Regions from separate parts of the Georgenia wutianyii genome, predicted to be linked through region 2. Evidence: riboswitches for the same ligand, from Rfam matches in the RefSeq annotation. Region 2 holds a riboswitch; each other region holds the start of a gene.

Region 1 (7,928 bases), 1.3 Mb from region 2:
GGACTACCTCGCGATCGGGATCGACCCGGAGCGCTCGACGGTCTTCTCCCACTCCGCGGTGCCGGCGCTCAACCAGCTCATGCTGCCGTTCCTCTCCCTCGTCACCGACGCCGAGCTGCGCCGCAACCCGACCGTCAAGGCGGAGTACGAGGCGAGCGGCGGGCGTCCGATGTCCGGGCTGCTGCTCACCTACCCGGTCCACCAGGCCGCCGACATCCTCTTCTGCAAGGCCAACCTCGTGCCGGTCGGCAAGGACCAGCTCCCGCACCTCGAGCAGGCCCGCGTCATCGCCCGCCGCTTCGACGAGCGCTACGGGCGCGTGCAGCCCGACCGCCCCGTCTTCCCCGCCCCCGAGGCCCTCCTGTCCGCTGCGACGCTCCTGCTCGGCACGGACGGGCAGAAGATGAGCAAGTCGAAGGGCAACACCATCGAGATCGGGATGGACGCCGACACCACCGCCAAGCGGCTGAAGAAGGCGGTCACCGACTCCGACCGGCACATCACCTACGACCCCGCCGGGCGTCCCGAGGTCTCCAACCTCGTCCTGCTCGCCGCGCTCGCCAGCGGGCGCGACCCGCACGAGGTCGCTGCCGAGATCGGCGACGGCGGTGGCGGCGCGCTGAAGAAGGCGGTGACCGAGGCGGTCAACGAGCACTTCGCCCCGATCCGTGCCCGCCGTGCCGAGCTCCTCGCCGAGCCGGGCTACCTGCGCCAGGTGCTCGCCGAGGGCAACGCCCGCGCGAACGAGGTCGCCGCGGCCACGCTCGCCGAGGTCCAGAGGGCGCTGGGGATGGTCTACTCCTGAACCCGGCGGCGCACGACCGTGCGCGCTCGGCGCTGTCCACCTAGCCTCGGGTGCATGAGCGAGCACCGGAAGGACCGCCCGCTGGACGTCGTCGTCTACGGCGCGAGCGGCTTCGTCGGCCGTCTCGTCGCCGAGTACCTCGCGCGGCACGCCCCCGGCCGGCGAGTCGCCCTCGCCGGGCGCTCCCGCGAGCGGCTCGAGGCGGTGCGTGCCGGGCTGGGTGAGCACGCGGCCGACTGGCAGGTCCTCACCGCCGACGCCGAGGACGACGCCGCGCTGGCGGACCTCGCCGCCTCCACGCGCGTCGTCGCGACGACCGTCGGGCCCTACACGCGCCACGGCCTGCCGCTCGTGCGGGCGTGCGCGGAGGCGGGCACGCACTACGCCGACCTCGCCGGGGAGGTGCTCTTCCTGCGCGAGAGCGCCCACCGCTTCCACGAGACCGCGCGCGGCACCGGGGCGCGCATCGTCCACTCGTGCGGGTTCGACTCGGTGCCCTCGGACCTGTCCGTCCTCCTCACCGCGCTCCACGCCCGGGCCGACGCCGCGGGCGGGCTGCGCGAGGTCACGCTCGCCGTGCGCGAGATCGCGGGCGGTGTGAGCGGGGGGACGATCGACTCGATGCGGGTGCAGGCGGACGCCGCCCGGGACCCGGAGGCCGGGCGCGTCCTCGCCGACCCCTACGCGCTGCTGCCCGACGGCGTCGCCCCGCCCGCCGTCGACCAGCACGTGCCCGCGCGGGCCTTCCGCGACCTGCTCACCGGGACCTGGGTGGCGCCCTTCCCGATGGCGGCGTTCAACACCCGGGTGGTCCACCGCAGCAACGCGCTGGCCGGCTGGGCCTACGGGCGCGACCTGCGCTACCGCGAGGTCATCGACCTCGGGCCCGGCCCGCGCGGGGAGCGGCGGGCGCGCGCCCTCGCCCTGGGCACGGGGGCGGCGGCCGCCGCGATGACCCTGCCGCCCACCCGCTGGCTGGCCGACCGGCTGCTGCCCGCTCCCGGTGAGGGACCCGACGAGGAGACGCGCCTGTCGGGCCACTTCCGCGTCGAGACCCTTGCCCGCACGACCACCGGCGCCCGCTACCGCACTGTCTTCGCCGCCCAGGGCGACCCGGGGTACGCGGCGACCGCCGTCATGCTCGGGGAGTCGGCCCTCGCTCTGGCCACCGACGAGAGCCGGCTGCCCGACGGCGGCGGCGTGCTCACCCCCGCCACGGCCCTCGGCCCGGTGCTTGCCGACCGGCTCGTGCGCGCCGGGTTCCAGATCACCACCGAGCGCCTGGAAGGGGCGCCGGCCTAGAGCCGCGCCCGCACGCGCCCCGCCGCCGCGACGAGGCGGCGCAGCGCGGGCTCGACCTCCTCGTAACGCCGCGTCTTGAGGCCGCAGTCGGGGTTGACCCACAGCAGCCGCGGGTGGACCGACTCGGCCGCGAGCCCGACGAGCTCGGCGACCTCGTCCTCGCTCGGCACCCGCGGGGAGTGGATGTCGTAGACACCCGGCCCGACGCCGCGGGCGAACCCCGCGGCGTGCAGCTCGGGCAGCACCTCCATCCGGGAGCGGGCGGCCTCGATGCTCGTGACGTCGGCGTCGAGCGCGTCGATCGCGTCGATGACGTCCCCGAACTCCGAGTAGCACAGGTGGGTGTGGACCTGGGTGCGGAGGCCGGCGACGGCGGTGGCGATGCGGAACGCGCGCACCGACCAGTCGAGGTAGGCGGGCCGGTGCTCCGCGCGCAGGGGCAGCAGCTCGCGCAGGGCGGGCTCGTCGACCTGGATGATGCCGATGCCGGCGGCCTCGAGGTCGGCCACCTCCTCCCGCAGCGCGAGCGCCACCTGGGCGGCGGTGTCCGCCGGCGGCTGGTCGTCGCGGACGAAGGACCAGGCGAGGATCGTCACCGGTCCGGTGAGCATGCCCTTGACCGGCTTGTCGGTGAGCGAGGCGGCGTACCGGGTCCACTCGACGGTGATGGGCGCGGGACGCGCGACGTCGCCCCAGAGGATGGAGGGCCGGGTGCACCGCGTCCCGTAGGACTGCACCCACCCGTGCTCGGTGGCCGCGAACCCCTCGAGCTGCTCGGCGAAGTACTGGACCATGTCGTTGCGCTCGGGCTCGCCGTGGACGAGCACGTCCAGGCCGAGCTCCTCCTGCAGCCGCACCACCCGCTCGATCTCCGCGCGCATCGCCGCGGTGTACTCCTCCTCCGAGAGGTCGCCGGCGCGGTGACGGGCGCGGGCGCTGCGGATCTCGGAGGTCTGGGGGAAGGAGCCGATCGTCGTCGTCGGCAGCGGCGGGAGGTCGAGCACCTCGGCCTGCGCGGCGGCCCGCTCGGCGAAGTCCGCCCGGGTCACGTCCTCCTCACCGATCGCGGCCACGCGCCGGCGGACGTCCTCCCGACGCACACCGGGGTGCTCGAAGCGGGAGCGGCGGCGGTCGGCGGCCGTGCGGAACGCCTCGCTCGCGGCGCCGGGGCCGCCGGTGAGGGCGGTCGCCAGGGCGAGCACCTCCTCGACCTTCTGGTCGGCGAAGGCGAGCCAGCTGCGCAGCTGGGGGTCCAGCGCGCGCTCCGCCCCGACGTCGTAGGGGACGTGCTGCAGGGAGGTCGACGTCGTGACGCACAGCCGTCCGTCGCGCGCCGCGCCGTCGGGCAGCCCCGCCTCGAGCTCCTGGAGACGGGCGAGCGCGGCGTCGAGGTCGGTGCGCCAGACGTTGCGCCCGTCGACCGCCCCGGCGACGACGACAGCGTCCCCGAGCTGCGCGAGCACCTCGGGCGAGGGCGCGGCGCCCCGGACGAGGTCGAGGCCGACGGCCTCGACGCCGGCCCGGGCGAGCACCGGCAGGGCGTCCTCCGCGGAGCCGTAGGGGACCGGGACGAACAGCGCGGGCCGCTCGGGGCGGGTCGTCTCGGTGGCGAGCACGGCGTAGGCGCGCTCGGCGGCGGCGAGCACCCGCTCGCGCGGGACGTCCCAGTCCACGGCGAGCGCGGGCTCGTCGAGCTGCACCCACGGCGCCCCGGCCCTGCCGAGCGAGCGCAGCAGCTCGACGTAGACGGGCAGGAGGTCCTCGAGCCGGTCGAGGGGGGTGAAGCCCGCGGGCGGCGCGGTCGCGGGAGCGGCGCCCTCACCGTGCTGCTCCCCCACCGCCTTGCTCAGCAGGAGGAACGTCACCGGCCCGACGACGACGGGGCGCGTGGTCACGCCCTCCGTGGCGCCCTCGAGGAAGAGCCGCAGGACGCGGTCGTCGGCGAGGCGGAACTCGGTGCGCGGGCCGATCTCCGGCACGAGGTAGTGGTAGTTCGTGTCGAACCACTTCGTCATCTCCAGCGGCGCGACGTCGCCCTCGCCCCGGGCCAGGGTGAAGTAGCCGGGCAGGTCGAGGGCGCCGTCCTCGTCGAGGAGGTGGGCGAAGCGCGGCGGGACCGCACCGAGCGTGACGGCGGCGTCGAGCACCTGGTCGTAGTAGGAGAAGTCGCTCGGGATGGACGCGTCGTCCGGCGCCAGGCCGAGGTCGACGAGCCGGGTCCGCTGGGAGCGGCGCTGCTCGGCGGCCTGCGCCTCGAGGTCGTCGAGCTCGCTGTGCCCCGCCCAGAAGGCCTCGACGACGCGCTTGAGCTCGCGGAGCGGCCCGATCCTCGGGTACCCGAGGATCGTGGCGGCGGGCAGCTGGGGCGCGGTGCGGTCGGTCATCGGGTCGTCCTCGTGATCGGTCGGGTGTGGGCGAGTGGTCGGCGAAGTCGCTCGACGACGTCGAGCGCGGGCCGGTACTGATTGAAGGTGAACACGTGCAGACCAGGTGCGCCAGCGGCGATGACGCCCTCGGCGAGCCGCACGGTCGCGGCGACGCCGACGCGGTGGCGCTCCTCGTCGTCGGGGGCCGCGGCGAGGAGGTCCAGGACGTCGTCCGGCACGGGCACCCCGGTGAGGGCCGCGAGCCGGGTGAGCCGGCGCGGCTCGGTCAGCGGGATGATCCCGGCGACGACGGGCAGGTGGACCCCGGCGGCCCGCGCCTCGGCGACGAGGTCGGCGTAGGCGGCCGGGTCGTAGAACACCTGGGTGATCGCGTAGTCCGCGCCGGCCTCCTGCTTCTCCAGGAGCGCGGCGACGTCCTGGGCGCGGGTGTGGGACGTGCCCGCCGGGTAGGCGGCGACGGCGATGCTCAGCCCGCGGCCGCCCAGGCGCTCCCGCTCGACGTCGCGGATGAGCGCGACGAGCTGGCTCGACCGGCTCAGGCCGCCCGGGCGGGTGGCGGGGCGCCCGTCGGGCGGGTCGCCACGCAGCGCGAGGAAGTCGCGCACGCCGTCGTCGACGAGCTCGCGCACGAGCTGCCGGAGCTCCTCCCGGGTGCTGTCGACGCAGGTGAGGTGGGCGATCGGGGTCACCGAGGTCTCGGCGAGGATCCGCTGCACGAGCTGCCGGGAGGCGTCCCGTGCAGAGCCGGACGCACCGTAGGTGACGGAGAAGAAGTCCGGCGCGGCTGCGGCCAGGCGCTCGACGGTCTCCCACGCGGCGGCCGCAGCGGCCGGCGTGCGCGGCGGGTAGAGCTCGAAGGACACGGTCGGTCGGCCACGCGGCACGGTCAGCAGGCTAGCGGTGCTCAAGGAGACTCTCCCATCGGACCTGGCGGAAGCACCCGCACCCGTGGACCGGGGGGTTGCTGCGGCGTCGACGAGCCAGGACTCTCGACCGCTCTGGATGGTGGTGCGATCGTGCTGGTGCCGTCGCGACCTGGGCAAAGACCATCCGGGATGCGAGACCACCGGCCCGCTCGGGCGGGCGCGGTGAGACGGGGCCGCCCGTCGTACAGAACTCCGCTCTCGCGCAAAAACCCGCTCTCGCGCAGAAGTCGGCTCTCGCGCAGAAGTCGGCTCTCGTGAGGAGGTCCTCAACCCTTCCCCCGCCGACAGCCGAGTTGCTCACGACAGCCGAGTTGCTCGCGACAGCCGAGTTGCTCGCGAGAGCGGAGTTGTGCGCGAGGGTGCGGCTACCTCGGGGAGAGCTGCGCGACGACGGCGCGGTGGTCGCTGTCACCGACGTCGAGCACGGCGGCGGCGTCGACGACGTACCGGTCGCCGTCGAGCAGGATGTGGTCGATGGGGGCGCCGACGAGCCGGGGCAGGTGCGCCGGCCACGTCGCGAGCCCGCCGACACCACCCTCGGTCGACGCGTCGACGCAGGTGCCGATGTCCCGCATGGGCTCGTGGTCGAGCGTCGCGTTGAAGTCCCCGGCGACGATGACGTCGGACTCGCTGCGGCACGCCTCGGTCACGGCGTGCAGGTCGGCCCGCCACCGCTCCATCGCCCGGCCGGGCGCGTGCGGGCTGATGGGGTGGACGGCGAGGAACGTGGGGCCTTCGCCGTCGACCGGCTCGGCACGCACCGCGCCGTGCGACGTCGCCGGCGGGTCGGCCTCCGCGTACTCCCCGAGGTCAGCGCTCACGAGGAGCGCGGTCGAGCTCGACTCCCACTTCCCGGTCTGCCGGGCGAACACCTGGAACGGCGTCCCCGTGCTCGCCGTCAGCTCCTCGGCGACGAGTCGCGCGCTGGCCGCGGAGGTCTCCGGCAGGGCGAGCACGTCCGCGCCCGTCCCCAGCGCGGCCGCGGCCACCTGCTGGGGCGTCGCGCCGCCCCCGAGGGTGTTGAGGGTGAACACGGTGACGGCACCGGCGGGCGCCTCGGGGAGCGGGTCGTCCGTCAGGCCCCGGTCCCACAGGACGAGCCCGTGCCCGAGCCCGACCGCGAGGAACGCGAGCGCGAGGACGGCACCCCGCGGCCGCCGTCGTCCGCGGAGCGCGGCGAGCAGGACACCGAGCAGCAGGACACCGCCGAGCACCACGAAACCGGCCACGAGGTAGGGACGCATGGCGATCGCCTGGGTGACCGGGAGCCGGGTGGACAGCCCGAGGCGCGCCGGGTCGAGCGTGAGCGCGGCGGCGGCGACGAGGGCGAGGGTCACCACCCAGCCGAGGAGCTTGAACACCGCGCCATTGTCACCCGGCAGGCACTCCCGGGGCGCCGTCCTCCCACCCCCCTCACCCGGCGCGCGCAACTCCCGCACTCCTCCTCGCCCGGACGGGACCGTTCATCGGGAGGAAACCCGGATGACCGGGCCCGCCCGATCGGCGAGAATGGTCGACCGTGAGCACGGAGCCGGGCGCGGAGCACGCAGACAACGCGCCCCAGCGACCGGAGACCGGCGCCCCGGCCCAGCCGGACGGTGCCCCACGCGGCGAGACCCACCGGGGTGAGACCCACAGCGGCGACGGCCGCCGCGGACGGCGCCGGCGCGGCGGACGCTCCGGTGCCGAGGCCGGGCGCTCCGGTGCCGACGCCGCACGCTCCGACACCCCGGCCGGACGCTCCGGCGCCGACGCCGGAACCCCGGCTGCCGGCTCGGGCACCACGGGTGAGAACCCCGGACGCTCCGGCGCGGGCCGCCGCTCGGGCCGCTCGGGCAAGGGACGTCCGGCCGGGCACCGCGGCTACTCGCCCGAGCAGCTGGCCGCCCGACGCGCCGCCGTCCCGCACATCACCTACCCGGAGCAGCTGCCGGTCTCGGCACGCCGCGAGGAGATCGCCGCGGCCATCCGCGACCACCAGGTCGTCATCGTCGCCGGTGAGACCGGCTCGGGGAAGACGACCCAGCTGCCCAAGATCTGCCTCGAGCTCGGCCGCGGGGTCGAGGGCACCATCGGGCACACCCAGCCGCGCCGGATCGCCGCCCGCACCGTGGCCGAGCGCATCGCCGAGGAGCTCGGCGTCCCGCTCGGCGGCGCCGTCGGCTACCAGGTGCGCTTCACCGACGAGGTCGGCCCGACGACGCTCGTCAAGCTCATGACCGACGGCATCCTCCTCGCCGAGATCCAGCGCGACCCGCTGCTGCGTCGCTACGACACGATCATCGTCGACGAGGCCCACGAGCGGTCCCTCAACATCGACTTCATCCTCGGCTACCTCGCCCGGCTGCTCCCGCAGCGTCCCGACCTCAAGGTCGTCATCACCTCCGCGACCATCGACTCCGCCCGCTTCGCCGCCCACTTCGGCCGCGACGGCGAGGACGGCGAGCGCGTCCCGGCGCCCGTCGTCGAGGTCTCCGGGCGGACCTACCCGGTCGAGGTCCGCTACCG
Region 2 (7,928 bases):
AGGATCGCCGAGCGGGCGGTGCGCATGATCGGCGCGGCGAGCCCGAAGCCGAGCACGAGCGCGGGCATGAGCATCTGCTGCAGGTTGAGCCACGGGTCGCTCGCGAGGGTGGCGAAGCGCTCGGCGTTGGGGTTGTAGCCGAGGAACCGGGCCGACGTCGCGAGCAGCACGGAGGCGAGGAGGAAGGCGGGGATCGACAGGCCGGCGAGGCCGACGAGCTGGCCGCTCGCGTCACGCACCGAGTTCGGCTTGGAGGCGGACCAGATCGCCAGCGGGACCCCGATCGCGATCCCGAGGATCGTGGAGATGACCGCGAGCTCGATCGTCACCGGCAGCGCCGCCGCCGTCATCTCCAGCACCGACTGGCCCGTCCGGGTCGACACGCCGAGGTTCCCGGTGAGGACGTTGCCGAGCCAGGTGAAGAACTGGACGACGAGCGGCTGGTCGAGCCCGTAGTACGCCTCCAGCGCCTCCCGCTGCGCGGGGGTGAGCGCCGCGGCCTCGGTGCCGAGGGAGGCGGTGATCTGGTCCCCCGGCAGCGCCCGCATCATGATGAAGACGAGGACGGCGACGCCGAGCAGCGTGCCCAGGGCCTCGAGGACCCGGCGCAGGACGGGGTGACGGACGACGACGCGCATGCCGGCGGTCAGCCGAGGGTGGTCTCGCGCAGGCTCTGCAGCGACCCGTTCGCCATCGGGACGAAGCCCTCGACGCCGGACTGGGTGGCGGTGAAGCCGTAGGAGCTGAAGAGCCAGACCCACGCGGCGTTGTCCTCGAGCTCGCGGGACACCTCGTCGTAGATCGCGCGGCGCTCCTCCGGGTCGGCGGTCTGCCGGCCCCGGGCGAAGAGCTCGTCGAGGGTGTCGGAGCTGTACCCGGCCACCTGGTTGAGGTTGCCCGTCGAGGGGAAGTAGCGCCCGTACATGCCCTCGGGGTCGGGCCGCCCGCCGTTGAGGGCGACGGCGGCGGTGAAGTCCGCGGCCACCCACCGGTCGACGTAGGCGCCGATCTCGAGGACCTCGAGGTTGACGGTGATGCCGGCCTCGGCGAGCTGGGCCTGGATGTTCTGCGCCTCGTTGACCGAGGTGGCGTACTCGCCCTGGGAGACGATGACGTCGAGCTCGAGGCCGTCGGGGTAGCCGGCCTCGGCGAGGTACGCGCGAGCCTGGTCGTAGTCCCGCTCGGGGCAGGGGCGGGCGTCCGGGTCGGAGAGGTAGGCCGGGGACGTGATCGGTCCGACGACCTCGCCGGCGCCCTGCGCGGCGGTGTCGAGGACCTCCTGCCGGTCGATCGCGCACTGGATCGCCAGGCGCACGTTGACGTCGTCGAGCGGCGCCTGCCGGGCGTTGAGCTGGAGCGCGTGGTAGGCGAGCTGCGGCGTCTCGGTGATCTCGACGCTGCCGCTCTCGGCGCTCTGGGCGACGAGCGGGTCGTCGAAGACGGCGAGGTGGACGTTGCCGGACTGCAGCGCCGAGACGATCGACGTCTCGTCGGGGATGACGCGGAACTCGACGGCGTCGATCTCGGGCGCGCCGCCCCAGTAGTCGGCGAACGACGTCACGGTGAGTGACTGGTTCGGGACGCGCTCGCCGAGCTCGAAGGGCCCGGTGCCGTTGGCGGCGGTGGTGAGCGTCTCCTCGGTGTCCTCCGAGGAGAGGATCGCGAGGTTGACGCTCGCCAGGCCGGCGAGGACCGAGGAGTCCGGCGCGGACAGGGTGAGGACGACCGTGCGGGCGTCGGGCGCCTCGACGGACTCGACGGAGCCGAGGGTCGCGGCGGCGACGGCGGCGGTCTCCTCGGCCATGACCGACTCAAGGGAGTGGACGACGTCGGCGGAGTCGAGCTCCGAGCCGTCGTGGAAGGTCACGCCCTCACGGAGCGTGAACGTCATGGTGAGGCCGTCCTCGGAGACCTCCCACTCCTCGGCGAGGCCGGGGACCACCTCGAGGTCGGCGTCGAGCTCGGTGAGCGTGCCGTAGAGGTTGGTGAGGACGTCGATGGCCTGGAACTGGGTGGCCTTCCACGGGAAGAGGGTGTCCGGGTCGGAGGTGACGCCGACGACGAGGGTCTCGCCCCCGCCGTCGCCGGTCGACCCGCCGTCGTCGCTTCCACCGGAGCAGGCGGCGAGCGCGAGACCCACCGCTGCGAGCACCGCCGCAGCCCGGACCGGTGACCTGTGGACCTTCATGCTGACCTCCCCGTCAGGCGGCTCCGACGCCGCTCGCACGCCTCCCGGCCTGGCCGGGACCAGGTGCCACTGTCCCGCGACCACCCAGGTGCGTCAAGTTCTTCCGCCTCTCATTCTTCGGCGAAACTCATTTGTCCGCGCTCCTGCTCCAGCGCGGGGGGACCATGGGGCGATGGAGAGCCTGCCGCTCCGCTCGGCGCGGGGCCGCTGGGTGGTGCTCGCCGCGACGCTCGCGTCGGCGATCGCCTTCCTCGACGGCAGCGTCGTCAACGTCGCGCTGCGTCCCATCGCGCTCGACCTCGACGCCACGCTCACCGACCTGCAGTGGGTGGTCAACGCCTACATGTTCGCCCTCGCCTCGCTCATCCTCGTCGGCGGCTCCCTCGGGGACCGGCTGGGGCGGCGTCGGGTGTTCGTCGTCGGGATCGCGTGGTTCGGGCTCGCGTCGGTCGTGTGCGGGCTGGCGCAGGGGGTCGAGCAGCTCGTCGCGGCGCGCGGGCTGCAGGGCGTCGGGGCGGCGCTGCTGACGCCGGGCAGCCTCGCCCTCATCCAGTCCCTCATCGCCGAGGAGGACCGGGCCCGCGCCATCGGCTACTGGTCGGCGTGGTCGGGCGTGGCCGGCGCCGTCGGGCCGCTGCTCGGCGGCTGGCTGGTGGAGACGCTCTCGTGGCGCTGGGTCTTCTTCGTCAACGTGCCGGTGGCGGCCGTCGTCATCGCGATCGCGGTGCTGCGGGTGCCGGAGTCGGTGCCGGCGGCCGGGCAGGGACGCTTCGACGTGCCCGGCGCGGCACTGGGCGTCCTCGCGCTCGGTGGGATCACCGTGGCGCTCACCCAGGGCGCGTGGCCCGCGGCCGTGGTGGGCGCGGTGGCCGCCGTCGTCTTCGTCGTCGTCGAGGCCCGCTCCGCACACCCGATGGTGCCGCTGGGGATGTTCGCCGACCGGACGTTCTCGGTGGTCAACGTCGCGACCTTCCTCATCTACGCGGCGCTCACCGCCGTGACGTTCTTCCTCGTCCTCCAGCTCCAGGTGGTCGCCGGGTACGGCCCGCTCGCCGCCGGGGCCGCGACGATCCCGTTCACACTGCTCCTGCTCGTCTTCTCCCCGCGCGTCGGCACCCTCCTCACGCGCACCGGCGCCAGGCCGCTCATGACGCTCGGCCCTGCCCTGGCCGCCGTCGGTGTCGCGCTGCTCGCCGGAATCCCCGACGACGCCGCGTACCTCACCGACGTCCTGCCCGGCGTCCTCGTCTTCGGCGCGGGCATCACCCTGCTCGTCACGCCGCTGACGGCCACCGTCCTCGCCGCCGCGCCCGCCGAGCACGTGGGACTGGCCAGCGGCGTCAACAACGCCGTCGCCCGCGCCGCGGGGCTGCTCGCGGTGGCCGCACTCCCGGCGCTCGTCGGGCTCGACGGCGAGCTCGCGGCCGACCCCTTCGGCGCGGGCTACGCGCGGGCGATGTGGTGGTGCGCGGGGCTGCTGGTCCTCGGCGCGGTGGTCTCCGGGGCGCTCCTACCCGGGAGACGCAGCCGCGCCGGGTAGGAGCGCTCCCGTGTCAGGCCGCGCCGGCCTGGTCGGCGTAGTGGTTCACGAACACCACCATGTCCTCGAGGCTGATCTGCTCGGGGGTCGCGGTGACGGTGATGACGCCGTCGGCCGTGCGCTGGTAGCAGGTGATCGAGCTACCCGACTCGTTGGTGCCACAGCTCCCGGTGCCGGCGGCCGTGTTGTCGGTCTCGATGTACTCCACCAGCGACTCGTACGGCGAGCTGAGCACGTTGCTGTCGACGGCGATCATCACGGTGAAGCTCTCGTCGTTGTACATGCGGGCGGGGCCGGTGGACTCGTCGAGCGTGTAGGGACCGATGGCCTGCGGGGGCGTGGCCAGGGCCTCGGCGGGGATGACCGCGCCCTCGGCGGCCGGGCCGGGGTCGCTCGCGCCGAGGTCGGCGCCCGCGGCACTGTCGGTCTCGCTCTCGGCGGTGTCCTCCTCGGCCGGGGTCGTCTCCTCCGGCTCCGGGGTCGTCGGCTGCTCCGGCGTCGTCGTCTCCTCGGCCGCCGTCGTGGGCTCGGTGGCCTCACCGTCGGCCGAGTCGTCGCCGCAGCCGGTGAGGCCGATCGTGGCAAGGGCGAGGGTGGAGAGGAACACGACGTGCTTGCGGCGCATGGGGGGATATTCCTTCGGTGTCAGAGCAGGTGGGCCCGCAGTCGTCTACGGGAGTAGTGCAGACCTTGGCGCATCACTCGGAGGTCCGCCACTCGGAGCCGGCGCCGGGCGATGTCGGTGCCTGCCGCTACCGTCCTGCCCAGGTCACGAGGACCAGCGCCACGCCCTCCGGCGTGCTGGTCCGGCAACCGCGCCCCGCGCACGGTGCCCCCGGAGGAAGACCCGCCCGCGCCGACCGGCGTGGGAAGAGCGAGACGAGGAGACACCTTGACCACCCCTGCCCCGTGCACCGTCGGCGCCTGCTGCCGCAGCTACAGCCCCGGGCACCTCATGCACCACATCCACACCGGGAAGGTCCAGAGCGCGCCGGAGGGGTGGCGCGACGGCGTCGTCCGTTCGGTCGACGAGGGCAACGTCGCCGTCGTCGACCACCCCGGCGGCGAGGGGTCGTGCGCCGTGTGGCACCACCACGACCTGTCGGTCATGTGCCCGCCCGGCACCACCGTCATGGTCAACGAGCGGTGGCACGCCCTCGCCGTCGGGCGCGTCGTCGTCAACATGCTCGTGCACGACGGCGCGGGCCCGGTCCCGTCCGTCCCGGCACGCTCCGCGCCCGGCGTCATCGTCACGCACCTCGGCACCGGCCACGGGGTCATCGCGACCTGACGCGGCTCCCCCGGCTCGCCGTGTCGGCCCCGGCCGATAGCATCCGGGTCTCAGCCCGCCCCGGCGGCCAGGACGGCCGCCGCGGGCGAAGGCTGGGTTCCGATGAGGGAAGCACATGAAACCGGGGGGTTCAACGATGAAGTCAGCCCATGCGGTCCTTGCCGCACTCGTCCTGGCCGGTCTGCCGGCCGCAGCCCACGCCGACCCGCCGGAAGGCCGCGACGGTCCGCCGCTGCGTGCGCTGGAGATCGAGGTGGTCTCCAGCCTGCCGGAGTTCGTCAGCGGCGGTGACGCGCTGATCGAGATCTCGGCGCCGCCGGGAGTTGCGCCACCGCACGTGCGGATCTCGGTGGACGGAGAGCGCCGCGACGTCGACCTCGAGTGGTCCGGCGACCGGCGCACGCTCGTCGGCGTCGTCGACGGGCTCGAGCTCGGCGCGCAGACGATCACGGCCTCCGCACCGCGCGGGCGGGAGGCGAGCGTCGAGGTGGTCAACCACCCCGCCGAGGGCCCGCTGTTCTCCGGCCCGCACGAGCAGCCGTTCATCTGCCAGACGCAGGACTTCACGCTCCCGGTGATCGGGGGCAACCTCGGCGCGGCGCTCGACGAGAACTGCTCGACGACCACCCGCGTCGACCACTTCTACCGGACCACGGGCGGTGAGTACGTGCCGTGGCCGGTGGACGCGCGCCGCTACCCCGCCGACCTCGCCCGCACGACGACGTCGGACGGCGAGCGCGTCCCGTTCATCGTCCGGATGGAGACCGGCACCGCCAACCGCGGGATCTACCAGCACACGGTGCTGCACGACCCGCTCCGCGAGAAGGACCCCTCCCCCGCGCACCGACCCAAGGGCTGGAACGGACGGGCGATCTACACCCTCGGCGGCGGCTGCACCGGCGGCTGGTTCCGCCAGGGCGAGACGACCGGCGGGGTGACCGACGCGTGGATGCTCGGCCAGGGGTACGCCGTCGTCTCCTCGAGCCTCAACGTCTTCGGGCAGAACTGCAGCGACCTGCTCGCCTCGGAGACGGCCGCGATGACCAAGGAGAAGTTCATCGAGGTCTACGGGCGCGAAGACTTCACCATCGGGTTCGGCTGCTCGGGCGGCAGCTACCAGGCCCACCAGACGGCCGACAACTACCCGGGCATCTTCGACGGGATCGTCGTGGGCTGCTCCTTCCCCGAGGTCGGGTTCGGCACCGTCAACTTCATCACCGACGCCCGGCTGCTCAACAACTACTTCACCGACCCCGCGCTCGCGTGGACCGACGAGCAGAAGCGCGCCGTCACCGGCTTCGCCAACCTCGCGACCATGCCGAACGTCGCGGGCGGCGCCCAGCGGATCGACCCGACGGCGTTCTGCCCCAGCGTGCTGCCCGTTGAGCTGCGCTACCACCCGACCGACAACCCCGGCGGGGCGCGCTGCGACGTCTACGACCACACCGTCAACGCCTACGGACGCGACCCCGAGACCGGGTTCGCGCTGCGGCCGCTGGACAACGAGGGCATCCAGTACGGGCTGCAGGCCCTGGAGGACGGTGTCATCACGCCCGAGCAGTTCCTCGACCTCAACGAGCAGGTCGGCGGGTACGACCACGACGGCAAGTTCCGCGCCGAGCGCTCCGAGGCCGACATGCCGGCCGTCGAGGCGGCCTACCGCACCGGGCGGCTCACCAGCGGCGGCGGCGGGCTGGCGAGCACGCCGATCATCGACTACCGCGCCTACAGCGACGACCTGCCGAACGGGGACATCCACGTCCGCTACCACTCCAACTCCATGCGCGAGCGGCTGCGTGAGGTCAACGGCAGCGTGGTCAACCACGTGAGCCTGCTCGAGGACAACCGCTACGGCGGGTTCAGCACCGCCAGCCCGCTGCTGCGCCACGCCGTCACCCAGATGGACGCCTGGCTCTCCCAGCTCGACGTGGCGGGCGACGAGCGGCCGACGCTGGAGGAGATCGGCGAGACCCGGCCCGCAGCGCTCGTCGAGGGCTGCATGACGCGCGACGCGAGCCCGACGTTCATCGCCGAGCCGCTCGACCGCGACCCGGCGACCGAGTGCGAGCAGCTCTACCCCTCGGCCAGCTTCCCGCGTGAGGTGGCCGGGGAGAGCGTGCAGGCCGACGTCATCAAGTGCCAGACCCGTGAGCCTCGGCGTGAGGACTACGGGGTGGAGTTCACCGACGCCGAGTGGGCGCGGCTGACCGAGGTCTTCGCGGATGGGGTGTGTGACTACTCCGTGCCGGGACAGGCACAGCAGGGCCTGGCCGGGACCTGGTTGCGGATCGGTTGAGGCCGGCCGGCGCGTCGTCGGGGAGCGCGAGGCTGCTCCCCGACGGCGCGCGGGACAGACGCTCTAGTGGATGACCAAGGGAGGAGACCCGCACAGCTGCACCGCCGGCACGTGCGTGGACAGCAGCGCGAGCGTGGCGTCCACCCGGTTGGAGATCTGCCACGACCACATCCACACGAGGAGACGACGTCCCGGCTGCATCCGGACGATGACCGGTGCCAGCGGGATGGGCCCAAAGCCGCCGGGCAGCGCCGGGCTCGACGCGCTGGCGAACGCGCCCTTGCCCGTGCCGCCCTGCAGCAGACCGGCGCCGTGGACGTCCCACAGGCGGACCTGTCGAGTGAAGACGGGGGTCGAGTCCCCGTCTGCGTAGATGGTGACGCCCAGCCCGCCGAAGCTCCGCCAGTCCGGGGCTTCCGCCGCGGCGAACCAGGAGAACTCGTAGGTGCCCTGGGGCGTGATGCTCATGTCGACCTCGGCCGGTGAGCTCAGGTAGAACCCGACGCCGCCCGCGGCCTGGCCCTCCGTGCCGATGCTGACGACCTTTCCGTCGTGCTTGGCGCCGAACCCGAAGGCCGTGCCCTCGCTGTACTCGACATCGTACGGGGTACCG
Region 3 (4,734 bases), 1.7 Mb from region 2:
CGTCGGCACGCAGCCGGACGTCGGCGCTCGTCACGCCCTCGATGCCGGTGAGCTCCGAGCTCATCCGCGCGGTCTCGGCGTCGAGGTCGGGCGTGGGGGACGACGACGGCGCAGCCCCGCCGCCCCCGCCGCCGCACGCGGTCGCGAGCAGGACGAGGGCGACGACGGCGCAGCCCGCCACCCGCCTCACCGGTGCTCCTGCGCGATGTCGAACTGGAACACGTGCGCCTCGCCGCCGCGCACGTGGGAGAACTGCTCCTGCAGCGGGCCGAGCGCGAGCTGCAGGGCGGGGTCGTGGGCGGCCTGCTCGTCGACCAGCGCGCCGGTCTCGGCGTAGAGCGAGCCGTGGTGGGCGGAGAACGGGTCGCCCGCCGTCACGTGGCTGTGCCCGTCGACGTCGCGCACGACGGTCGTCCAGTTCGGGCCTGCCGGGTTGGGGTTGCCGTCGAGGTGGTGGACCGGGTCCTGGGCGTGCTCGAGGCTGATGACGGTGACGGAGTCGGGCACGGCCATGTTCGCCACGGGGGACCCGCCGGTGACGACGGTCGTGACGTTGAGGCCGTTGCCCGGGTCGGCCGCGAGCGAGGCCGCGACGATCCCGCCCTGGCTGTGTCCCGCGAGGGTGACCGGCTGGGCGGCGAGCTCGGAGAGCGGGACACCCGTGCTCGCCGCGAGCTCGGCCCGGGCCTGGGCGAGCGCCTCGAGGACGCCCTGCTCCATCGCCGTGGCGTGCGAGCCGGCCATGAGGTGGAGGTTCGTCGCGAGGTTCGAGGGGTTGGACCCGGACTCCGCGGCCCAGTCCTGGGTGCCGGGGATCTCCACGATCCACGTGTGGCCGCCCGCGCCGTCGGGCACGGCGGTGACGCGCACCTCGGAGGTCGCGCCGTCGCCCAGGCCGGAGATGTTGTCGAAGAGGGCCGAGAGGCTGTCGGCGGCCGTCGCGTCCAGCGCCGCCTGCCAGGACTCGGGCGTGGGGTAGCGGGGGTCGTGCGGCTCGGGGGTGACGACGGGCGTGCCGTCGGCCAGCAGCCCCAGCAGGCCGCCGCCGGCGATGACCGCGGCGACCACCTGCTCGTAGGTGAGCGGGACGGACGTGAACGTCCACGGCGTCAGCGCACCGAGGACGAGCGGGACCTGGGTGCCCAGCACCCACGGCAACCCGGAGATGATCGAGTCCGTGGCCCACGGGTGGTCGTACAGCTCCGCGAGGACGGCGCCCGCCGGGTCCTCGCCCACCTCGTCGATCCAGGCCGCGAAGGCATCGGGCGTGAGGGCGTCGGCCATCGGGTCGGGCAGCACGTCGAGAAGGAGGGAGGTGAGGGCGATCCCGCCGGCGCCGAGCAGCCCGGCGTTGACGAGCACGACCCCGGTGGCGGTGTCGCGCAGCTCGGCGAGCCGGGCGAGTGCGGCGTCGGTCTCCTCGTAGGCGGTCGCGGCGCCGCGCAGGAAGACGGCAGCGGCCTCGTACTCCAGTGCGACCCAGATGAGCCCCTCGGGCGGGAGCTGGGCCTGGGCGACCTCCCCGAGGACCCGCGCTCCGGTGACCGGTGAGAGGACCTGGGACCCGAGCACGGCGTCGTGCACCGCGACCTCGGCGACCTGCGTGGCGAGGCTGCGGGCGACGTCGCCCTTGGTGTCCAGGACGTCGGCGGTGGCCCGCATGTCGGCGACGCGCGCGAGAACCCCGGTCGCGCCCCCACCGACCGTGAGGGACTCCGTCACAGGACCTCCTCGGCGTGGAGCAGACCGGTGAGGGCGGAGAGCAGCTCCTGGCGGACCTGGCCGAGGTCCGAGCGGCGCAGGGTCACCGCGTGGGAGCTGGCGTCGACGAGCTCCACGACGTCGGCCTCGGTCCACAGCCACACCCCGCGGAAGGCGAGCGCCTCGGCGCCGCGCAGCCGGACCGCGCTCACCGAGGCGCCGCCGGTGACGTCGCCGGCCAGCGAGCCGAGGACCGACAGGGCGGAGGTCGGCAGGCCCGCGAGGTGGGCGGCGACGTCCTGCCGCCCGGAACGCATCGCCCGGGCGATCGCGGCCGACTGGGGCCAGCCCACGCGCACGGGCGAGCGGTGCTCGGGGCCGAAGGAGGCGGTCGGGCCGGGCAGCGCCCGCACGACCTCGTTGAGCAGGCCACCGGCCGCGGAGAGCGAGACCTCGACGACGGGCTCCTGCTCGAGCACCGCCTCACCGCCGGTGACCCCCGCCTGCCGGCGGCGGCGGGACAGGGCTGCCGTGCGGCCGGCGCTCCACGCGACGGCCTGGTTGACGACGACGTCACCGGCCCAGGAGGCGACGTCGACCCGCACCTCGGACTCCAGGAGCTGGAGCATGCCGAGGACGCACGGCGGGGTGAGGGCGGTGACGGTGTCCTCCGCCGGGACGTGGCTGGCCAGGCCGCGCAGCTGGAGGCCTGCCCAGGCGCGCGCCCGCTGCTCGTCGGTGAGCGGGGTGTCGGGGTCCAGGCCGAAGGACTCGGGCTCGAACCCGGCCGGCGTGCCGGCGCCGGGGGCGTGGGAGAGCAGCGCGGAGCGCAGCACGGTCCACTCCGCGACGTCGAGCCGGAAGCGCGCAACCTTGCTGTGCGCCTGGCGCCGAGCGCGCTGGACGGTCTGTGCAGACATGGCGACCACCTTTCTCACCGGGCCGCACGGGGCGCCGGTGCCCCCGCGGTCATCCTCGCCTCGGGGGTGCGGCCCTGACCATGGGGAGAACTGCCCATGCCGCGCGCCACCCCGTCCCACGGAGGCCGGGCTGTCGCCCTTCTCGGTCCACCTGGTGGGACCGGCCAGGTGGCCGCCCGCGCCCGCCCCGGCCCTCTGGCTAGCATCGGGTCGACCCATCCAGAGCAGCCGAGAGACCTGGCTCGACGACGCTGCAGCAACCCGGTCCACGGGTGCTCCCGCCAGGAACGATGGAGGAGCCATGGCCACCGACCCCGCCCGCCCCGCCTGTCCCGGCCCCGGCGGCTACCCGGACCCCGACCCGGCCTGGGGACCGGCGACGCGCGCCGTCCACGCCGGGCACGCGCGCACCGGCTTCCAGGAGACCTCGGAGGCGCTGTTCCTCACCCAGGGCTTCGTCTACGACGGCGCCGCGGACGCCGAGGCGGCCTTCGAAGGCACCCTCGACCGGTTCACCTACGCGCGCTACGAGAACCCGACGGTCTCGACGTTCGAGGAGCGGCTGCGCGCACTGGAGGGGGCCGAGGCGTGCCTGGCGACCGCCTCGGGCATGTCCGCGGTCTTCTCCACCCTCGCCGCCCTCGTGCGCAGCGGGTCGCGCATCGTCGCCGGCCGCGCCCTGTTCGGCTCGACCGTGACGGTCTTCGAGGACCTCCTCGCCCGCTGGGGCGTGGTCACCGACTACGTCGACGCCCACGACCTCGCCGACTGGCGGCGGGCCCTGGCCACGCCGGCCGACGTCGTCTTCTTCGAGACACCGTCCAATCCGATGCAGGACGTCGTCGACGTCGCCGCGGTGAGCGCGCTCGCCCACGCCGCGGGAGCGACGGTCGTCGTCGACAACGTCCTGGCCACCCCGGTGCTCCAGCGGGTGCTGCCCCAGGGCGCCGACGTCGTCGTCTACTCGGCGACCAAGCACATCGACGGGCAGGGTCGGACGATGGGGGGCGCGGTGCTCGGCAGCCGCGAGTTCGTCCACGGGCCGCTGCGGCTCGTGCTGCGCAACACCGGGCCCACGCTCAGCCCGTTCAACGCGTGGGTGCTGCTCAAGGGCCTGGAGACGCTGCCGCTGCGGGTGCGCGCGCAGAGCGCCGCGGCCCTCGAGCTCGCCCGGTGGCTGGAGACCCGGCCCGGCATCGGCCGCGTCCACTACCCCTTCCTCGACTCCCACCCGCAGGCGGCGCTCGCCCGCGCCCAGATGAGCGGCGGCGGCACGGTGGTGACGTTCGACCTCGTCGTCGACGGCCGTCCGGCGGGCCGGGCCGAGGCGTTCGCGTTCCTCGACGCCCTGCGACTCGTGCTCATCTCCAACAACCTCGGGGACACGAAGTCGCTGGTCACCCACCCGGCGACGACGACGCACCGGCGGCTCGGTCCCGACGGGCGTGCCCGGGTGGGGATCAGCGACGCGACCGTGCGGCTGTCGGTGGGGCTGGAGGAGGTCGCCGACCTGCGCGCCGACCTCGACCAGGCGCTCGCCGCGGTGCGCGCCGTGCGCCGGCCGGCGGCCTGAGGCGGGTCAGCCGGCCGGCCGGGTGCGCCGCACCCAGCGGGCCATCCGCCACATCGCCACGGCCGCCATCGCCTCGAGCACGGGGTTGAGCACGCCGGGGGCGGGCACGGGGCCACGCAGGTGGGCGTCGTAGGTCCACGTCACGCGTGACCGGCCGCCCGCGGCGGGGGACACGGTGATCGTCGAGGTCCCCAGGAGCACGGGCCCGAGCTTGCGCAGGACGAGCTCGTGGGGTGGGTCGGCGCGCGCGACCTGCATCCGGTCGACGAACACCCCCGCGGTGCGCGCGAGGACGACGTCGCCGGTCCGGGCCGGGCCCGGGGGCGCCGCGACGTGGGTGAGCGGGATCCACCGGTCGTGCCGGCCGAGCGTGGCGACGAGCCGGAACGCGCGGTCGGGCGGGACGTCGAGCACGCGCGAGGCCATGGCCGGGACTGTAGTGGGCGCGGGCGTCCGCAGCCCGGGGTGGTGCCCGCATGACGTGCCCGCGCCCGGGCGCGGGTAGGCTAGCCCGTGCCCCGCCCTCGTAGCTCAGGGGAT
Region 4 (7,928 bases), 970 kb from region 2:
CCTCGCCCTCGGACGCGACGCGACGACGGGCCTGGGCCTGAGCCACCGCGCCGAGCTGGTCAAGGTGCTCGTCCTCGTCGCCGTCCTCATGGCCGTGTCCACCGCGCTCGTCGGGCCGATGACGTTCTTCGGGTTCCTCGTCGCGACTCTCGCCTACCAGTTCGCCGACACCCACGACCACCGCCACGTCTTCCCCGTCGCCGTCCTCATCGGCTTCGTCGTCCTCGCCGGCGCGTACTTCGTCATGAACCACGTCTTCTACGCCCAGGGCGTCGTCTCGATCATCATCGAGCTCGTGGGCGGTGTCGTCTTCCTCGTCGTCATCCTGCGAAAGGGCCGCCTGTGATCACCCTGTCCGACGTCCGCAAGGACTACAGCAGCGAGGTCGTCATCGGGCCGGTCGACCTCACCATCCCCACCGGTGGCATCACCGCCCTCATCGGCCCCAACGGCGCCGGGAAGTCGACGCTGCTCACGATGATCGGCCGCCTCCTCGGGCTGGACGCCGGGACCATCGAGATCGCCGGCTACGACATCACGAGCACCGCCTCCAAGGACCTCGCCAAGATCGTGTCGGTGCTGCGCCAGGAGAACCACTTCGTCACCCGGCTCACCGTGCGCCAGCTCGTCGCCTTCGGCCGCTTCCCCTACTCCAAGGGCCGCCTCACCGCCGCCGACGAGGAGCTCGTCAGCCAGGCGATCGACTTCCTCGAGCTCGGCGACCTCGAGGACCGCTACCTCGACCAGCTCTCCGGTGGGCAGCGCCAGCGCGCCTACGTCGCCATGGTGCTGTGCCAGGACACCGAGTTCGTCCTCCTCGACGAGCCGCTCAACAACCTCGACATGCGCCACTCGGTCCAGATGATGCAGCACCTGCGCCGCGCCGCTGCCGAGCTGGGACGCACGATCGTCGTCGTCCTCCACGACATCAACTTCGCCAGCCACTACGCCGACCACATCTGCGCCGTCAAGGACGGGAAGATCGCGGAGTTCGGGACGTGCGAGTCGATCATGGACGACGACGTCCTCACCCGGGTCTTCGACACCCCGGTCCGGGTCATCCCCGGCCCGAACGGCCCGCTCGCCGTCTACTACTGAGGGCTCGCCGCGCGGAAGTCGGCTGTTGGAAGTCGGCTCTCGCGCGCAAGTCGGCTGTCGCGAGGTCATCACGGTGCCCGGCGGCGAGCTGGGCCGCGGCCGCGACTGCCTCTGAGCGCCACCGCGCGTGAGACCGCCGGGCGCGGGCGCGGTGTCACCCGCGCTCGGCCGTCTCACCCGCGGTCGGCCCCGGGGCGTGAGGCCGGAGGCGTCAGGCGCGGCGGCGCGGCGGTGGGCGGGGAGGACAGGGTGGGGACCCGTCGAGCCGCGTCTTGGGGGGTGAGACGGGGTGGTTGACACGCGGAACGTGGCGCGACTAGCGTCTGCGCCAGGTTCAGAGCACCAGTGCGCGCCTCGAGCGCGCTAAGCCCCGGCTTGCTGGTCGGCAACCCGCCACGTGCGGTGGGTGCCCCGGGTGATGACCTGGCCCCGCGACGAGCGCGGGGCAACGCGGCGCACCGACAGGTGCCGAGCACGAAGGAAGTACGGCGATGACCACGCACCAGAGCCCCCGGCCGATCACCAGCCGAAGCGGCGCCTCGATGTGCATGTGGGCTCGCCCCTGTATGTCCGCCTGAGACATACCCGCGATGCCTCGGCCCCGAGCCGGCGCATCACCCCTGGGCCAGCCCCGGCCGCCGGCGAGTGACACGCCGCGCGCCGGACCCGGCGGCCCAGCCCACTTCCTTCGGGCGCGTCACACGCGCCGCGAGCCGAAACGGTGACCCGTCATGTCCACTGCCTTCCTCCCCACCCGCACCACCGAGACCACCTCGACCACGGCGACCATCGCCCTCGACCTCTCCGGCCTCGGCGCCCCCGCCCACGACCGCGGCGCGGCCGCCGGGCTGCCCGCCGAGCAGGCCAACCTCGTGCGCCTCGCCTCCTACGCCCGTGCCGCGCACAAGGGCGGGGTCTCCTTCGTCACGCTCGGTGAGGACTTCCGCCTCCGGGCCGACGCCTCGCCGCGCGCCAACGCCTGGCTCGACCCCGTGATCGCCGCCCGCCGCATCAGCCCCAGCGCCGGCGGCACCGGGCTCGTCCCCAGCGTGCAGCTGGGCCGGGCGGACGCCGCCGTCGCCGCCGAGCTCGCCCAGTTCAACCGCAAGAGCGGCTCCTGGGCCGGCCTGCAGGTCTCCCGTGGGCGGGACGAGCGCGTCAGCGCGCTGCCGCAGCTCGGTGACCTGCTCGAGGACCTCATCCGCACCGCCGAGGCCCGCTCGAGCCAGCGGCCGACCGTCGTCCTGCCGCTGGAGCAGGAGGCCGAGCTGCCGGCCGTGGCCGAGCTCGCCGACGTCGTCCGGCTGCGCGAGGCGGACCTCGGGTGGGCGCGCGAGCTGCGTTTCGCCGTGCGCTCCGCGGCACGGGCCGCAGGGCGCCCGCCCGTCCGCGTCCTCGTCGACCTGCGCACCGTCATCGCAGCCGACTACGAGTCCGCCCGGGCGCGGGCCGACCTCCTCAGCGACATCGCCGGGGGCACCGGCTCCTGGGAGGGCGCGCTCGAGGCCGTCGGTACCGTCGGCGACGTCGTCACGACGATCGAGAAGTGGCTCGAGGCCGGCGCGGCGGACGGGTTCGTCGTCCTGCCCGGCTCGATCCCCGCGGACGTCACCCGCCTCATCCGGGGGATCATCCCGGCGCTGCAGGCCCGGGGCCTCGTCGCGACGTCCGGCGCCGAGGTCGGGCGCGTCCGGGACTGAGACGGCCGCGGGGTCTCGGGCGGCGCGGACCCCGCCTCACCCCTCGTGGCAGGATGGGGGCGCGGGCCCGTCCCGCCCGCGCCCGAGCCTGCGTGAGGAGTGCGATGGTCACCGAGGAGCCCCCGACCGGGAGCGTCGTCGTCGGTACCGACGGGTCGGCGAACGCCGAGCTCGCCGTCGACTGGGCGGCCCGCGAGGCCGCACGCCGCTCCGCCGGCCTCCACATCGTCTACGCCTTCCCGTGGGTGACCCACGCGCACGCCTGGGACTTCGCGCCTCCGCCCGAGGTGACCGAGACCGGTGAGCGCATCGTGTCGGCCGTCGTGGAGCGGGTGCTCGAGTCCCACCCCGGGCTCGAGGTCACCCGCGATGTGCTCGTCGAGTCCCCGGCGGAGGCGCTCGTCGAGGCGTCACGACGCGCGGTGGTCGTCGTCGTCGGCTCCGGCGGGCTGGGGGAGTCCGACGACGCGCTCATGGGGTCCGTCGCCCAGAAGGTCGCGGCCCACGCCGCCTGCGCCGTCGTCGTCGTGCGCGACGTGCCGCCCGGCGGGGACACGGCGCCCGTCGTCGTGGGCATGGACCCGGAGGAGGGGGCACCCGAGGCGATGGAGTACGCCTTCGAGGAGGCGGCCCGGCGCGGGACCGACCTCGTCGTCGTCCAGGCGAGCCAGGACGACCACGCCCTCCTCGAGGACATCCCCGTCCTCGGCGACCACTACCGCGAGGTGGCGCGACTGCACGCCGAGCACACCGCCGAGCGGCTCCAGACCTGGCGACGGCGCTTCCCCCACGTTCCCGCGGAGCTGCGCCTGGTCCACGAGCGACCGGTACGCGCCCTCGTCCACGCGGCGGCCGAGGCGAGCATCGTCGTCGTCGGCAGCCGGGGACGCGGTGGGCTCGCCGGCCTCCTCCTCGGCTCGGTGAGCCGGGGCGTGGCGAACCGGGCCCCGGTCGTCGCGGTCGTCCGCACCCGCCACGACGCCCACTGACCGTGGTCGCCGTCCTCACCGACTCCACCGCCTCCCTGCCCGGGAGCACCGCGGACGCGCTGGGGATCCGGGTCGTGCCGCTGCGCGTGCAGGTCGAGGGTGCCGACCGTCCCGACGACGCCGCGAGCCGGGAGGTGCTGGCCGCCCACCTGCGCGCCGGCGGGACGGCGACCACCTCCCAGCCCAGCCGCGCCGACCTCGCCGCGGCCATGGACGCCGCCCTCGACGACGGTGCGGGGGCGGTCGTCTGCCTCCACCTGTCCGCCGAGCTGTCCGGGACCGTCGACGCCGCCAGGGCGGCGGCGCAGGAGGTCACCGCCCGGCGCGGAGCGCCCGTGCACGTCGTCGACACCCGCACCGTGGCCGGGGGCACGGGGCTCGCCGCGGTCGCCGCCGCCGAGCGGGCCGCCGCCGGCGCCGACGCCGCACGCGTCCTCGCCGCCGCCCGCGAGGTCGCGGCCCGGTCCCACGTCCTGTTCATGGTGCCCGACCTCCACCACCTCGCCCGGGGCGGGCGGATCGGCCCCGCGCGCACCTACCTCGGCTCGGCGCTCGGGGTGCACCCGATCCTCACCCTGCGCGGCGGGCGCCTGGCAGTGGCCGAGACGGTGCGCGGCGGGGCACGCACCCGGCGTCGCCTCGTCGAGCTCGCCGTGCGGGCGGCGGGCGGACCCCGCGCGGCCACCCCGCGCGGCGACGGCGGCCCCGTCCGGGTGGCCGTCCACCACTTCGCCGCCGCCGAGGCCGCGGACGAGCTCGCCGGGGCGCTCGAGGAGCGCCTGGCGGAGACCGGGGCCGAGGTCGCGGGCGTGCTGCGCAGCGAGGTGACCGCCGTCGTCGGGGCGCACACCGGGCCGGGCGTGCTCGGCGTCGCGCTGGCCCCTGGGTAGCCGGGGCGACCGGCCGCAGGCGGCGCGGCTGCTCCCCAGCGCGACGTCGCGGCCACCTCCTCCCCGCTCGTCTCGAGGCGGGACCCGGGGGTGAGCAGGCCCTCCTACCGTCGGCCCATGCGTGCGACGCGGCGGGCCGGACCCGACTCCGCGGCCCGGCTCAGGGCCCTCACCCGCCGGGCCTACACGGCCACGGCCGGCCATCTCGACCTCGAGGAGGCCGGGCGCGAGTTCGACCGGATCGTCCACCCGCCGGCCGACGCCGGCGCCCACCGCGGGCCCCCGCGCCGCCGGTGGGCCGTCTCGGGCCGGGCGGTCCTCGTCGTCCTCCTCACGGTGGCGGTGCTCACCGGGGTCGTCCTCGCGCGGTCGGTCGTCCTCGGGCCGAGCGACGCCGTCCCGGTGCCGCAGCTGACGGCGACGGCCCCGGCCGGCGACCCGACACCACCGGTCGCGACACCACCCACCACCGGTCCACCCGACGCCGCGCCGGCCGCGGCGCCGACCGAGGGTGCCCCGGCGACGCCCGCGCCCGTCGTCGTCCACGTCGCGGGGGCGGTCGTCGAGGCCGGGCTGCGCACCCTGCCCGCGGGCGCACGGGTGGGGGACGCCGTCACCGCCGCGGGGGGCGCGCTGCCCGACGCCGAGCTCGCGGCCGTCAACCTCGCCCGCCCGCTCCTCGACGGGGAGCAGGTCTACGTCCCGCGGGTCGGCGAGGCGCCGCCCGGGGCGCCCGACGCGACCGGCGGTCCACCCGGGCCGGCCGGCACCGCGGAGGGGGTGGCCCCGGCCGAGGCGGTGGTGGACCTCAACACGGCCGACCTCGCCGCGCTCGACACGCTGCCCGGCGTCGGCCCGGCGATCGCCCAGCGGATCCTCGACTGGCGGGGCGCCAACGGGTCCTTCCACTCGGTCGACGAGCTCCTCGAGGTCCCGGGCATCGGCCCGGCCACCCTCGAGCGGCTGCGCCCCAAGGTCCGGGTGTGACGCTCGACCTGCGGCTCCTGCCCGCCGCGCTCGCCGCCTGGGCGGCGGCCTTCACCGGCGTCCTCCTCCCGCCCCTCGTCTCGGCCGGGGCCGCGGCCGTGCTCCTCGCGGGCGCGGCGCGTGCGGCATGGTCGCTGCGGGGCGGCCGAGGGAAGGGAGGCGCCCGCGCCGGGAGGGCGCCGTCGCGCGGACGCGCGGGCCGAGGACTGCCGGCCCGCGGACGGCACCGCGACCGTGCCGGTCCCACGCCGCAGGCGACCGCCGCCCTCGCGCTCGCCGTCGGTGCCCTCGTCCTCCTCTCGGGCGCGGCGCAGGTCCACGCCCGGGCGGGAGAGCTGCTCGACCGGCTGCTCGACGCCGGGGCGGTCGTCACCGTGCGCGGGCAGGTCACCGGGGACCCCGACGTCCTGCCGGTCACGCCCGAGCGCGGCGGCGGGGAGCGGGTGCGGGTACCCGTGCGCGCCGACCTCGTCGAGGGCCGCGGACTCGCCGCCCGCGCCCGGGCACCGCTGCTCGTCCTCGCCCCGCCCGCGTGGAGCGGCGTCGAGCTCGGCAGCCGCGTCCACGCCACCGGGCGCCTCGTGCGGACCGACGCCGGGGACGACGTCGTCGCGCTCCTCGTCGTCCACGACCCGCCCGAGGTCCTCGCCCCGCAGCCCGCCCACCAGCGGCTGGCCGGGCGGATGCGGGCCGGGCTCGTCACCGGCGTCGCCGACGCCTCGCCCCAGGCCCGAGGGCTCGTCCCGGGGATCGCCGTCGGCGACGACTCGCGCCTGCCCGCGGACCTCGACGCCGCGATGCGGACCGTCTCCCTCACCCACGTCACGGCGGTGTCCGGCGCCCACGTCGCCATCGTCCTCGGCGCCGTCCTCGCGGTGCTCGCCTGGGCACCCCGGTGGGTGCGCGCGGCGGTCGGGGGACTCGTGCTCGTGTGCTTCGTCGTCCTCGTGCGTCCCGAGGCGAGTGTCCTGCGCTCGGCGACGATGGGCGGCGTCGCGCTCGCCGCGCTCCTGCTCGGGCGGCCCGCCCGCGCGCTGCCCGCGCTGTGCTCGGCCGTCGTCGTCCTCCTCCTGCTCGACCCCTGGCTCGCCCGCTCCTACGGCTTCGTCCTCTCGGTGCTCGCGACCGCTGGGCTCGTCCTCCTCTCCGGCCCGTGGGCGGCGGCGCTCGCCACCCGGATGCCGCGCACCCTCGCGCACGTCCTCGCCGTCCCGGCCGCCGCGCAGGTGTGCTGCGCCCCCGTCGTCATCCTCCTCGAACCGGCCGTCGCCACCTACGCCGTGCCCGCCAACGTCCTCGCCGCTCCCGCCGTCCCACCGGCCACGGTGCTCGGCGTGCTCGCCACCGTCGTCTCACCCTGGCTGCCCGGGCTCACCGGCCCGCTGGCGACCGCCGCGGGGTGGTCCACCGCGTGGATCGCCCACGTCGCGCTGTGGTGGGCCGCGCTGCCCGGCGCACGCCTGCCGTGGGTCGCCGGCCCGGCGGGCGCCGCGCTGCTCGCCGCCCTCACCCTCGCCGGCCTCCTCCTCGCGCGGCGCGGGCCGCGCACCAGGGCGGTCGGGGCGGGCGTCGCCGTCCTGGTCGTCGTCCTCGCTCTCGTGCCCGGACCGCGCCGGGCGGTCGGTGGGCTCCTCGCGGGGGTGCCGGAGGACTGGGTCGCCGCGCAGTGCGACGTCGGTCAGGGCAGCGGGTTCGTCCTGCGGACCGGCGCGCGGTCCGCCGTCGTCGTCGACGTCGGGCCGGCCGGGGACGCGGCGGCCGCCTGCCTCGCGGACCTCGGGGTGCGCGAGGTGGACCTCCTCGTCCTCACCCACCTGCACGCCGACCACGTCGGTGGCCTGGAGGAGGTGCTGCGCGGCGTCGTCGTCCACGAGGCGCTCCTCTCCCCGCACGGCGCCCCGGCCGACGCGGAGCGGCGCGTGCTCGCTGCGCTCGCCGAGGAGGGTGCCGACGTCGACCGGCCGGGGGCGGGGGAGACGGGGGAGGTGGGGCCGGTCGCGTGGCGCGCGCTGTGGCCGACGGCGCGGGCGGTCGACCTCGCCGCACCGGGTGACGACTCGTCGGCCAACGACCTCTCCCTCGTCCTGCACCTCGAGGCACCGGGGCTCAGCGTCCTCGCCCTCGGCGACCTCGAGCCCGACGGCCAGCGCGGGCTGCTCCGCGAGGCGGCCGGTGACCTGGGGCAGGTCGACGTCGTCCTCGTCCCGCACCACGGCTCACCCGCCCAGCTGCCGGCGCTCGCCGAGGAGGTCGCCGCCCGCCTC

Evidence for each region. A riboswitch is a leader RNA that binds a small molecule or an ion and turns the genes downstream of it on or off. The one in region 2 is predicted to bind S-adenosylmethionine.
Region 1: another riboswitch for S-adenosylmethionine. It lies ahead of FE251_RS00345 (methylenetetrahydrofolate reductase); the one in region 2 lies ahead of FE251_RS09695 (hypothetical protein).
Region 3: another riboswitch for S-adenosylmethionine. It lies ahead of FE251_RS01865 (O-succinylhomoserine sulfhydrylase); the one in region 2 lies ahead of FE251_RS09695 (hypothetical protein).
Region 4: another riboswitch for S-adenosylmethionine. It lies ahead of FE251_RS05465 (LLM class oxidoreductase); the one in region 2 lies ahead of FE251_RS09695 (hypothetical protein).

Annotation. Positions count from the first base shown of each region.
Region 1 covers NZ_CP040899.1:72,614-80,541, reverse strand. The annotation lists gene trpS (tryptophan--tRNA ligase) at 1-805, shown strand, start outside; gene FE251_RS00355 (saccharopine dehydrogenase family protein) at 860-2,107, shown strand; gene metE (5-methyltetrahydropteroyltriglutamate--homocysteine S-methyltransferase) at 2,104-4,491, opposite strand; gene FE251_RS00345 (methylenetetrahydrofolate reductase) at 4,488-5,402, opposite strand; SAM riboswitch class I at 5,410-5,503, opposite strand; gene FE251_RS00340 (endonuclease/exonuclease/phosphatase family protein) at 5,786-6,781, opposite strand; gene hrpA (ATP-dependent RNA helicase HrpA) at 6,940-7,928, shown strand, end outside.
Region 2 covers NZ_CP040899.1:2,187,031-2,194,958, forward strand. The annotation lists gene FE251_RS09675 (ABC transporter permease) at 1-638, opposite strand, end outside; gene FE251_RS09680 (ABC transporter substrate-binding protein) at 647-2,188, opposite strand; gene FE251_RS09685 (MFS transporter) at 2,361-3,728, shown strand; gene FE251_RS09690 (hypothetical protein) at 3,742-4,353, opposite strand; SAM riboswitch class IV at 4,496-4,609, shown strand; gene FE251_RS09695 (hypothetical protein) at 4,621-5,019, shown strand; gene FE251_RS09700 (DUF6351 family protein) at 5,156-7,315, shown strand; gene FE251_RS09705 (hypothetical protein) at 7,379-7,928, opposite strand, start outside.
Region 3 covers NZ_CP040899.1:394,442-399,175, forward strand. The annotation lists gene FE251_RS01850 (hypothetical protein) at 1-190, opposite strand, end outside; gene FE251_RS01855 (alpha/beta hydrolase family protein) at 187-1,722, opposite strand; gene FE251_RS01860 (hypothetical protein) at 1,719-2,621, opposite strand; SAM riboswitch class I at 2,834-2,918, shown strand; gene FE251_RS01865 (O-succinylhomoserine sulfhydrylase) at 2,923-4,194, shown strand; gene FE251_RS01870 (SRPBCC family protein) at 4,201-4,620, opposite strand; tRNA gene FE251_RS01875 (tRNA-Arg) at 4,715-4,734, shown strand, end outside.
Region 4 covers NZ_CP040899.1:1,220,364-1,228,291, forward strand. The annotation lists gene FE251_RS05455 (iron chelate uptake ABC transporter family permease subunit) at 1-346, shown strand, start outside; gene FE251_RS05460 (iron ABC transporter ATP-binding protein) at 343-1,098, shown strand; SAM riboswitch class IV at 1,430-1,555, shown strand; gene FE251_RS05465 (LLM class oxidoreductase) at 1,830-2,798, shown strand; gene FE251_RS05470 (universal stress protein) at 2,903-3,787, shown strand; gene FE251_RS05475 (DegV family protein) at 3,790-4,677, shown strand; gene FE251_RS05480 (ComEA family DNA-binding protein) at 4,795-5,664, shown strand; gene FE251_RS05485 (ComEC/Rec2 family competence protein) at 5,661-7,928, shown strand, end outside.